Regions from separate parts of the Bradyrhizobium sp. ORS 86 genome, predicted to be linked through region 1. Evidence: predicted binding sites of a transcription regulator. Region 1 holds the regulator's gene; the other holds the start of a gene.
The links. Region 1 encodes PhoB, which activates phosphate uptake and scavenging genes when phosphate is short. Its sites were predicted from a motif close to TGTCATNNANCTGTCAT; they were not measured.
Positions count from the first base shown of each region.

Region 1 (5,941 bases):
TCGGTTCTGTTGATCCTCGGCGGCATCATCCTGTCGTTGATCGTTGGTGCTTGGCCGGCGATGAAGGAATACGGGTTCGCCTTCCTGTGGACCCAGCGCTGGGCTCCCTCGGCCGATCCGCCGGTGCTGGGCGCGCTTGGTCCGGTCTACGGCACCCTGATCACGTCGGCCATCGCCATGCTGATCGCCATTCCCGTGGGCATCGGCATTGCCGTGTTCCTGACCGAACTCTGCCCGCAATGGCTGCGCCGGCCGATCGGCATCGCGGTCGAGTTGCTCGCCGGCATCCCCTCGATCATCTACGGCATGTGGGGCTTCTTCGTGCTCGGCCCGTTCCTCGCCAACACGTTCCAGCCGTTCATGATCCGGATCTTCGAGGGCGTGCCGGTGCTCGGCAGCATCTTCGCCGGTCCGCCGTCCTATCTCAGCCTGTTCAACGCCTCGCTGATCCTCGCGATCATGGTGCTGCCGTTCATCACCGCGATCTCGGTCGATGTGTTCAAGACCGTGCCGTCGGTGCTGAAGGAAGCCGCCTACGGCATGGGCTGCACCACCTGGGAGGTCGTCCGCAGCGTCGTGATCCCCTACACCCGGGTCGGCGTGATCGGCGGCATCATGCTGGCGCTCGGTCGTGCGCTCGGCGAGACCATGGCGGTGACCTTCATCATCGGCAACTCGTTTCGCATCTCCTCGTCGATCTTCGCGCCGGGCACCACGATCTCGGCGGCGATCGCCTCCGAATTCGCCGAAAGCGACGGCCTGCACCAGTCCGGCCTGATCCTGCTCGGCCTGCTCTTGTTCGTGCTGACCTTTTTCGTGCTCGCGGCGGCGCGCTTGATGCTGCTGCGTCTGGAAAAGAAGGCGGGGAAGTGACGCCATGAACCCGATCTACAAATCCCGCCGCCGCAGCGACATCGTCGTCCGCGCTCTCTGCGTCAGCGCCGCGCTATTCGGCGTCACCTGGCTGGCGCTGATCCTGCTCACGCTGCTCTACAACGGCGTCGCAGGGCTGAGCGTGCAGCTCTTCACCCAGAACACCCCGCCGCCTGGCTCGACCGAAGGCGGTCTGCTCAACGCCATCGTCGGTTCGATCATCATGACCGTGATCGGGGTCGGTATCGGCGCGCCGCTTGGCCTGTTCGCCGGCACCTATCTTGCCGAGTACGGTAGACATGACAAACTCACCTCGGTGATCCGCTTCATCAACGATATCCTGCTCAGCGCGCCGTCGATTATCATCGGCCTGTTCATCTATGGCGCCGTGGTGGTGCCGATGCGCGGCTTCTCGGCGATCGCCGGCTCCCTGGCCCTCGCGGTGATCGTGATCCCGGTCGTGCTGCGCACCACCGAGGACATGCTGCTGCTGGTGCCTAATCCGCTGCGCGAGGCGGCAAGCGCGCTCGGCCTGCCGCGTTCGCTGGTCATCAAGCGGATCGCCTATCGTGCCGCCCGATCGGGTCTGATCACCGGTGTGTTGCTGGCCACCGCCCGCGTCGCGGGTGAAACCGCGCCGCTGCTGTTCACCGCGCTCTCGAACCAGTTCTTCAGCCTGAACCTGACCAGCACGATGGCCAATCTCCCGGTGACCATCAACAACTTCGTGCAGAGCCCCTATGCCTACTGGAAGGAGTTGGCCTGGAGCGGTGCACTGCTCATCACCTTCACCGTGCTCGCGCTCAATATCGGCGCGCGCATCCTAGGTGCCGAAAGGGCCGCAAAATGACCGAGCTTTCCGTTTCGATGACTGCCGCGAGCCACGTCCCCCAGGTGCCGCTTCCAGAGGCGCCGCCGAAAGTGACGGTGCGCAACCTCAACTTCTATTACGGCGAGCACCACGCGCTGAAGAACATCAACCTGACGCTCGGTACCAACCGCGTCACGGCGTTCATCGGCCCGTCGGGCTGCGGCAAGTCGACCCTGCTGCGCATCTTCAACCGGATGTATGATCTCTATCCGGGTCAGCGCGCCGTCGGCCAGTTGATGCTGGACCAGACCAACATCCTCGACCCCAAGCTCGACCTCAACCTGTTGCGCGCGCGGGTCGGCATGGTGTTCCAGAAACCGACGCCGTTCCCGATGACGATCTATGAGAACATCGCCTTCGGCATCCGCCTCTATGAGAAGATCTCGAAGTCCGAGATGGACGACCGGGTCGAAAAGGCGCTGCGCGGCGGCGCGCTGTGGAACGAGGTCAAGGACAAGCTGAACGCCTCGGGCCTCTCGCTGTCCGGCGGCCAGCAGCAGCGCCTGTGCATCGCGCGCACCGTCGCGGTGCGACCCGAGGTGATCCTGTTCGACGAGCCGTGCTCGGCGCTCGATCCGATCTCGACCGCCAAGGTCGAGGAGCTGATCCAGGAACTGTCCGAGGACTACACGATCGCGATCGTTACCCACAACATGCAGCAGGCGGCGCGCGTCTCCGACAAGACCGCCTTCATGTATCTTGGCGAACTGATCGAGTTCGACGACACCAACAAGATCTTCACCTCGCCGAGTGATCGACGCACCCAGGACTACATCACCGGCCGGTTCGGCTGAGGAGACAAGCGATGGTTTCTGAACATACCGCCAAGGCATTCGACAGCGACCTGCAGGAACTCACCCGCCTGGTCGCCGAGATGGGCGGCCTCGTCGAGCGCATGATCACCGAGTCCGTCGATGCGCTGATCCGCCGCGACGTCGCGCTCGGCAAGCGCGTCGTCGCCGCCGACGTCGAGATCGACAGCCTGCAGCGCATCATCGAGGAGCGCGCGGTGCTGACGATTGCGCGCCGCCAGCCGATGGCGATCGACCTGCGCGAGATCGTCAGCGCAATGCGGGTGGCGACCGACCTCGAACGGATCGGCGACCTTGCCAAGAACATGGGCAAGCGGGTCGCGGCGCTGGAGAGCGATTTCCAGCCGCTGAAGCTGATCCGCGGCCTGGAGCACATGACCGACTTGGTGCTGTCGCAAGTCAAGTCGGTGCTCGACGCCTACGCCGCACACGATTTGCCGGCCGCGATGGCGGTCTGGAAGGGCGACGAGGAGGTCGACGCGATCTGCACCTCGCTGTTCCGCGAGTTGCTCACCTACATGATGGAGGATCCGCGCAACATCTCGTTCTGCATCCATCTGATGTTCTGTGCCAAGAACATCGAGCGGATCGGCGACCATGCCACCAACATCGCCGAAACCGTGTTCTACATGATCGAAGGCCAGCAGATCACCGACAAGCGCCCGAAGGGTGACATGACCACCTTTGCCACCACAGTGCCGGGCAACGGCTAGCTGAAGGTGCTGGTTCGCGTTCGGGCAACGGATCAACACAGAGAAAGACCATAGACCGATGAGCGCACGCATTCTGGTAGTCGAAGACGAGGAAGCGCTGACGACGTTGTTGCGCTACAACCTCGACGCGGAAGGCTACGACGTCGAGACGGTCGGGCGCGGCGACGATGCCGACACAAGGCTGAAGGAGCGTGTTCCCGATCTCGTGGTGCTTGACTGGATGCTGCCCGGCCTCTCCGGCATCGAGCTGTGCCGCCGCCTGCGGGCGCGACCCGAGACCAAGCAGCTTCCGATCATCATGCTGACGGCGCGCGGCGAGGAGAGCGAGCGGGTGCGAGGCCTCGCCACCGGCGCCGACGATTACATCGTCAAGCCGTTCTCGGTGCCGGAGCTGCTGGCGCGCGTGAGGGGCCTGTTGCGCCGCGCGAGCCCTGAGCGGCTCGCGACCGTGCTGACTTACGGCGATATCGAGCTCGACCGCGAGAAGCGTCGCGTCGCGCGCTCCGGCCGGCCGATCGATCTCGGGCCTACCGAGTATCGCCTGCTCGAGTTCTTCCTCGAGCATCCCGGCCGCGTGTTCAGCCGCGAGCAACTCCTCGACAGCGTCTGGGGCCGCGACATCTATATCGACGAGCGGACTGTCGACGTGCACATCGGCCGCTTGCGCAAGCTGCTCAATCCCGGCCGCGAGCAGGATCCGATCCGCACCGTGCGCGGTGCCGGCTATGCGCTCGACGACCGCTTCGCCAAGGCGGAGCCGCAGCCGTAAGGCGCGGCAGCAAATAACCACAGCGTCGTCCCGGCAAAAGCCGCGACCCATAACCCCGAATGCAAATTGTTGCGCGAAGTTGGAACGACGAGTCCCGTTCACAACACAAGCCGCAGCGTATGGGGCCCGGCCTGCGGCAGGACGACGCTGGTGACGTAGAGGTGGTCCCTTCACAAAAAAATCCCCGCTTGCGCGGGGATTTTGTTTCCACGGCCTATGCTACTCACCGGGTCGGCGGCTTGTTGGCGGGCCTGCGCCGGTCGGCAGCCGGCTGGTAGGCGATGCGCGAGTGGTGCGCGCAATAGGGCAGGCCGGTGAGCGCCTTGCCGCCGCAGAAGAAGAATTCGGGGCTCGAGGGGTCGCCGACTGGCCAGTGGCAGGTCGCCTCGTTCAGCTCGAGCAGCGACAGCCGTTGGCTCATCGGCACCACATTGTCGTAGGCGACCGGATCCGGCTCCAGCTCGACCTCGAAGGCGTGGGCGAGCGCGGTGTTGCCGCGCGAGACCGGACGCGCCACCCGCATCATGTGTTGGGCGGGACGGGCCTTGCGCTGTCGCGGGGCAGCGGTGGAAGGGGCCTTGGCACGGCCGGACAGGCCAAGCCGATGCACTTTGCCGATCACGGCGTTTCGCGTCACATTGCCGAGTTCCGCCGCAATCTGGCTGGCCGACAGGCCCGCCTCCCAGAGCTTCTTGAGCTGCTCGACGCGATCATCGGACCAGGTCAATACCGTCATCGCATTCTTCCCTTCGCCTTGCGCCGGCCAGTCATCGGAGCGGCGCTGCGAGCCAAATCTGACAAATATCCCTGCGGTCAGAATCCCTTAGCCCTCGCCGGACGCGGTTTTGCGCCCGAACGTGTACGCAGAACGAAAGCTACTTAGAGGGTCCAGTACTGCCGCACGAGATGTCGTATCCGACAGTCCAAACGCTACAATATGGCGTGACTCTGGCGCAAGAGTCCGCGGCAGCGCGTCCACATGTTCCGACACTTATGCATTGCAATGAGGCTTTTCCACCTCACCGGAATGCTCCGGATTGCGCGCGTTTCGCACTGCAGGAAGGCCACTTCGTAGCGATTGACAGAGACTGCCCGCAGCATACAATGCCCGCCACGTGCCGCCCGAAAAGGCGGCACGTTTTGTTTTCCGAAGCTGGCCGTTGCTGCGCTGGCGTCAAGGCACGCGGCAATTGTCGGCCTCAAACCCGTCAGTGATTGCCATGACCAACAGCGCCACGTCGCATCTGCTTCCCGTCTTCGCCAGGGTCGATCTCGGCTTCGAGCGCGGTGAGGGCGCTTGGCTCATCGCAACCAACGGCGACCGCTATCTCGATTTCACCTCGGGCGTCGCGGTGAACGCGCTCGGGCATGCGCATCCGCATCTGGTCAGGGCGCTCCAGGAACAGGCGACCAAGCTCTGGCACATGTCGAACCTGTTCAAGAGCCCGGACGGCGAGGCGCTCGCCGCGCGGCTCTGCGAGCAGAGCTTTGCCGACTACGTATTCTTCTGCAATTCCGGCGCGGAAGCGACGGAAGGCGTGATCAAGCTGGTTCGCCATTATCACTTCTCCAAGGGACATCCCGAGCGCTACCGCATCGTCACCTTCGAAGGCGCGTTCCACGGTCGCACGCTCGGAACGCTCGCCGCCACCGGTTCCGCCAAATATCTGGAGGGCTTCGGTCCGCCGATGGACGGCTTCGACCAGGTTCCGCACGGCGACATCGAGGCCGTGAAGAAGGCGATCGGACCGCACACCGCCGGCATCCTGATCGAGCCGGTGCAGGGCGAGGGCGGCGTGCGCTCGGCCCCGCAAGCCTTCTTCAAGGCGCTGCGCCAGCTCTGCGACGAGCACGGCCTGCTGCTTGCATTCGACGAGGTGCAGACCGGCATGGGCCGCACCGG
Region 1 is NZ_CP120699.1:7,338,068-7,344,008, reverse strand. It holds gene pstC (phosphate ABC transporter permease subunit PstC) at 1-873, shown strand, start outside; gene pstA (phosphate ABC transporter permease PstA) at 878-1,723, shown strand; gene pstB (phosphate ABC transporter ATP-binding protein PstB) at 1,720-2,538, shown strand; gene phoU (phosphate signaling complex protein PhoU) at 2,550-3,269, shown strand; gene phoB (phosphate regulon transcriptional regulator PhoB) at 3,328-4,038, shown strand; gene P6U25_RS33955 (GcrA family cell cycle regulator) at 4,262-4,774, opposite strand; gene P6U25_RS33950 (aspartate aminotransferase family protein) at 5,259-5,941, shown strand, end outside.

Region 2 (5,941 bases), 1.5 Mb from region 1:
GGATGGTTGCGGCCATAGCCGCGCTGCGTCGAATAGCCGAGCGCGAGCAGGAAGCCCTCATCGCCGCGCGCGAGATTCTGCAGCCGCAGGTCGCGATCAGCCGGAAAGTTCAGCGGCTCGCGGGTGAGGTCGCCGACCGGTGCGTCAGCGTCCGCCTGCGGCGAGCTTTCGATCAGGCCGTCACGGCCGAGAATGTCGGTCACGCGCGGCGTCGCGGCCTGCGACGCCTCCGCCGTCAGCGGCTGCTCCGGCACCAAACCCTCGGCAAGCTGCGGATCGAGCAGCCGGTGGGTGTAGTCGAAGGTGGGCCCCAGGATCTGGCCGCCCGGAATGTCCTTGAAGGTCGAGGAGATCCGGCGACGCACCTGCATCTCGCCGGTATTCACCGGCTCGGTCGCGCCGAAGCGCGGCAGCGTGGCACGGAACGCGCGGACCAGGAAGATCGCCTCGATCATGTCGCCGCGCGCCTGCTTGATCGCCAGCGCCGCGAGCTCGCGATCGTAGAGCGAGCCTTCGGTCATAACGCGATCGACGCCGAGCGAAAGCTGCTCGGCGATCTGCGCCAGCGACACTTCCGGTACATCGCGGTCGCCACGCCGCTCATGCGCGAGCAGGCGGTGGGCGTTCTCGATGGCGCGTTCGCCTCCCTTGACGGCTACGTACATGGCTTACACTCCACTTGCGACCAATCGCGTAGTGCGCGGGATCGCGACAATCGCATCGTCATGAACCAACACGACGTCGATGCCGCGCGGGAACAGGGCTTCGTTGATCGAAAGTCTTCCGAACAGGTCGCGCGGCTGGATCATCGCTTGCAGCAGCGCGGTGCCGTCGATGCCCGGGCCCTTCAGTTCGAAGGCCGGTCCCTGCGTCAAGCTGTCCACCTGTAGGATCAGCGTGGTCGAGCGATCCGGATACTCGCTGCTGCCGAACGCGAAGCGATCGAGCGCCGGCAGGTTCGCGGCGTCGCCGATCAGCGCGAAACTGGCGACGGAGGGATCCGCGATCACCGGCGCGCTGGTGTGAAACTTGAGCCATCGCGCGACGTCTGGTGTCGCCGACATCGCACCATCGAGCCAGATCGGCGTGTCGTGATCGAACAGTGTCAGCGCGACCGCAGCCGTGCCGCGCATCACCCCGGCGGGCGTCCCTGCACTCGCCGTGACGCGCTGGATGCTGCCCGGGCGCGCCATCGCGTCCATCACCGAGCGGAACGTCGACTGCGCCGACAGCACCTTGTCGGCAAAACCTGCGGGCAATTCGGCAACCGTCGTCATCGCATCATCCCTCCCCGCGCACCATCGTGTAGAAATCGACTCGCGTGGCCGCGGTCTCGGCGGCCTTGCGGCCGCGTTCAGCGTCGATCGCCGCGCGCAGCGGCGCAATCACCTTCGCCTCCACCGCACCGGACAACGCCGCCGATTGCACCATGGCGTCGCACAGCGCGATCATCTGCGCCTTTTGTGCGTCGCGGCCGAGCGTGTAGCCGAAACCGACTTCCCCGGTCGCAAGCCGCACCACGGCGCGCGACACCGTCGCCTCGCCGAGATTGAACGGCGCGCCGTCGCCGCCGACCCGGCCGCGCAGCATCACAAGGCCGTTCTCGGGCTCGCGAAGATTTTCATGCGCAGGCATCGCGATCTCACGCATTCGCTCGGCGATCGCGGCGGCGCCGGAATGCGCCAGCACCGCCATCGCGGCCTTGCGCTGCGCTTGTTTGCTGTTCGGTCCGGTCGAAGCCATGAGAAACCTTGCCCGATTCAAGTTGTCTATGTTAATAGACAACTTGATAGCGGAGCGCCATGACTGTTTCGTGACAAACTGAAGATTTCTGCTATCACGGCGCCATGAGCATGCAGGAAAGTTCCGGCGTCGCCTTGTGGCGGCAGGTCGCCGACGGCATCGAACGCGGCATCGCTGACGGCCGCTTCGTCGCGGGCGAAAAGCTGCCGGGCGAGATGGAGATTGCCGAGACCTACCGCGTCAACCGCCACACCGTGCGGCGTGCGCTGGCGGCGCTGGCGGAACGCGGCCTGGTGCGCGCCGAGCGCGGCAGCGGCACCTATGTCGAGGCGCAGCGCCTCGCTTATCCGCTGCGCTCCCGCACCCGATTTTCCGAGATAGTCGGCGCCGGCGGACACGAACCGCGCGGCCAGTTGATCGACGCCCGTGACGACGTCGCCACCCGCGAGATCGCTCGCGAGCTAGGCTTGAAGATCGGCGCCGCACTGGTCCGGATCGAGTCGGTCCGGCTCGCCGACCGCACCCCGATCTGCGTCTCCACCACCTGGCTGTCGGCCGAACGCTTTCCCGACGCCGGCAGCGTGTTTGCCAACGTCCGCTCCATGACGAAGCTGCTGGCGCATTACGGCGTGAAGGACTACCGGCGTTCCTCGACCCGGATCACCGGAGCGATCGTCGATGCCACCGACGCCGCGCGGCTCAATCTCGCGCTGGGCCATGCGGTGCTCGTCGTCGATGCCACTGACGTCGACACCGCGGACAAGCCGCTCGTCACCAAGCGCTCGCGCTTCGCCGCCGAGCGGGTCGAGTTCCTGGTCGAGAATGGTTGAGACGTTACGAGGTCCCTGCTCTCCCTCGCCCCGCTCTTGCGGGGAGAGGGTTGGGGTGAGGGCCCCCTCCGCAAATGCGAGAGTTGAGGGTGCGCGGAGAACCCCCTCACCCGGAATTTGCGCTACGCGAAAATTCCGGCCCCTCCCCGCGCGCGGTAGGGCAATTGCATTTGGAAGAAAAACGCCCTGTGGTCTATCCTTCGAGACGCCCGCCTTTGGCGGGCTCCTCAGGATGACGTCCGGTTTTGCGGCGCAATAGTAGACCCTCATGGTGAGGAGCGCCGCTTGCGGCGCGTCTCGAACCACGAGGCCGAGGACGTGCGCAGCCGCCCAAGGCGGCATATGCGATTGCCCTGCCGCGCGCGGGGAGAGGCAACAGAGAATTAAGCCACCGCTCTCCGCCCGATGATGGCGAAGCGAAGCTTGCTGGAGATGAAGTCGATCGCGGCGACCGCGATCAGGATCGTCAGGATCAGGAACGACACCTTTTGCCACTCCAGCACGCGGATCTGCTCAGCGAGCTGCAGGCCGATGCCGCCGGCGCCGACGATGCCGATGATGGTGGCCGAGCGGGTGTTCGACTCGATGAAATAGAGCACCTGGCCTGCGATGACCGGCAGCACCTGCGGCAGCAGGCCGAAGCGAATTTCATGCAGCGCATGGCCGCCGGAGGCCCTGACGCCCTCGACCTGCTTGCGATCGGCCACCTCGATCGCCTCGGAGAACAGCTTGCCGAATGCACCGAAATCCGACACCGCGATCGCCAGCACGCCGGCAAACGGGCCGAGACCGACGACGTTGATCCAGACCAGCGCCCAGATCAGCGTATCGACGCCGCGGAGCGAATCCAGGAACCGGCGCACCGGAAAGCGGATCAGGTTCGACGGGATGATGTTGCGCGCCGCCAGCAGGCTGACCGGCAGCGCCATCACTGCCGCAAGCGTGGTGCCAAGCAGCGCGATCGACAACGTCTCGCCGAGCGCCTGCATGTAGAGCGGAAAGGACGAGCCGGGATTGGGCGGGATCATCATCATGGTGATCCAGCCGAGCTGACTGATGCCGCCAACCAGCTTTGCCGGCGAGAAATCGAGATCGACGAGGCCGAACACGAAGATCGCCAGCGCGGCCGCGATCACCGCCGGCGTCGCCAGCCGCGCCGAGGCGGGCCGCTCGAAGACGTCGGGATATTTCGCCCGCAGCTCGCAGGTATTGGGCGTCGGCAATTGGCTCATCGGCGCGCCTCCTTGCCGAACAGCCGGGCGCGCAGCCAACCGGTCGAGATGTCGATGATGAACACCGTGACGATGATCATCACGAGGATGGCGCTGACATCGGAATAGTAGAACTTGCGGATCGCGACCACGAGCTCCTGGCCAATGCCGCCGGCGCCGACGAAGCCCATGACCGAGGCCTCGCGGACGTTGATCTCGAACCGCAGCAGCGCATAGCTGGCGTAGCCGGCCACGACCTGGGGCAGCACGGCAAAACGCATGCACGACAGCCAGCTCGCGCCGGTGGAGCGGATGCCCTCGACCGGTTTCATGTCGGCATTCTCAACGATCTCGGCGAATAATTTGCCGAGCGCACCGGTGGAGTGGATCGCGATCGCCAGCACGCCGGCCATCGGCCCTAAGCCGAAGGCGATCACGAAGATCAGCGCGAACACGATGCCAGGCACCGTGCGGGCGAATTCCAGCAGGCGGCGCACTCCGAACCGTAGCCACGGCGACGGCGACGTGTTCTCGGCCGCGAAGAAGTTCAGAGCGAAGGCGAGCACGGCGCCGATCAGCGTGCCGACATAGCTGATCAAAAGCGTCTCGCCGAGCAGCTTCAGCCACTTCTTCCAGCCCCAGAGCCACTCGGCCGGATTGGTCCACACCCGCCCGCCGGAATCGAGGGTGAGGATGCGATCGAAATAGCTGACGAAGTTGCCGAAATAGGTGAACAGCGTGCGTAGATTCACTTCCGCGCCGAGCGCCGCGATCAGAAGCGCCGCACAGAACACCGCGACCGCCAGCGTCGCCTTCAGCCGCTTGCGAGCGATTGCCTTGCGATAGGCATCGTTCAGCGCCGCCAGTTGCTGGGCTGGGAGGACGGATACGGCGGTCGCCATCGCGGGCCAATCTGCTCGAGAAAGTAATGGAAAAAGGGCCGGGTCATAGAACCCGGCCCAGTTCAATGCGCGCGCGATCAGGACGCCTTCTTGCGCAGGTTATCCACGAACTTGATCAGCTCGATGGTCTTGTCATAGTCGGCATTGGTGATCGATTGCCACGGACGGTTCTTGCCGTCGGACAGCTTCTTGAAGGCCTCCGGATCCTTCTTGTCGGCATCGAGGAACGCCTGCTTAATCGCGGCCTTCATGTCGTCGGGCAGGTCGCGGAGGTAGGCATAGGGCGAGTTGATGATGAGGTCGGACTTCGAAATGATGCGGAAGTCTTCCTTCTTCATCGGCGTTCCGTCGCTCGACTTCACCATGTTCTTGTTGAGCATGCGCGTGAGATTGGAATCGTCGTCGGCGTTCCACCAGTTGGCGGCGACGTCCACGGTGCCCTGCGCCAGCGCCAGCACGGCGTTCTCGTGGCTGCCGGTGAAGATCACCTTGGAGAAGAAGCTGTCCGGATCGATGCCCATCTGGTTCAGCTTGAAGCGCGGCATGTTGTTGCCGGAGGTTGAATTGGGATCGACCAGGCCGAGGTTCTTGCCCTTGAGATCCTCGACCTTCTGATACGGGCTCTTGGCGAGCACGTAGAACACCGAGTAATACCCCTTGGAGCCGTCGGCATTGACGTCGATTACGAACGCATCGGTCTTGACGCCAGTGAGAAGGGCACGCGAGAACGACGCCGGACCGTAGTAGCCGATCTGGATGTTGCCGGCGCGCTGGCCCTCGATCACCGCTGCGTAGTCGTTGGCGACGCGCAGGTTCACCTTGATGCCGAGTTCCTTCGACAGGTAGTTGATGAACGGCCCGAAGCGCTCGGTGACGCCGGAGCCGTTCTCGGCCGGAATCACGGCGAAGGTGATCTCCGGATACTTCGACTTCCAGTCCGAGGCCGAAGCCGAGCCGGCGAATGCCAGCGAGGCAGCGCCGGCCAATACGGTGCGACGAGTGATCATGATAAACCCCTTGTTGTGGTTACGCGTGTTTGGCCGGGCGAAATGCCCGTCCATCCTGATCGGGAATTGTGCGCCGCTCAGGCCGCCGCTGCGGTGCCGAGCGCCGGAACATTTGCGCCCTCGGGCGCGGGCAACGGCGCCCCGCCGATGACGTCATTGGCCTCGAGGTCGTAGAGCTCTCGGGCGATGTGGTCGGTCAGCATCGATGGTTGACCGTCGAACACCACGCGGCCCGCCGCCATGCCGAT
Region 2 is NZ_CP120699.1:5,845,225-5,851,165, forward strand. It holds gene P6U25_RS26935 (carbon-phosphorus lyase complex subunit PhnI) at 1-665, opposite strand, end outside; gene phnH (phosphonate C-P lyase system protein PhnH) at 669-1,277, opposite strand; gene phnG (phosphonate C-P lyase system protein PhnG) at 1,282-1,743, opposite strand; gene phnF (phosphonate metabolism transcriptional regulator PhnF) at 1,848-2,573, shown strand; gene phnE (phosphonate ABC transporter, permease protein PhnE) at 2,957-3,805, opposite strand; gene phnE (phosphonate ABC transporter, permease protein PhnE) at 3,802-4,686, opposite strand; gene phnD (phosphonate ABC transporter substrate-binding protein) at 4,764-5,693, opposite strand; gene phnC (phosphonate ABC transporter ATP-binding protein) at 5,771-5,941, opposite strand, start outside.
Region 2: the regulator PhoB is predicted to act here: its motif matches at 1,803-1,819, upstream of phnF (phosphonate metabolism transcriptional regulator PhnF).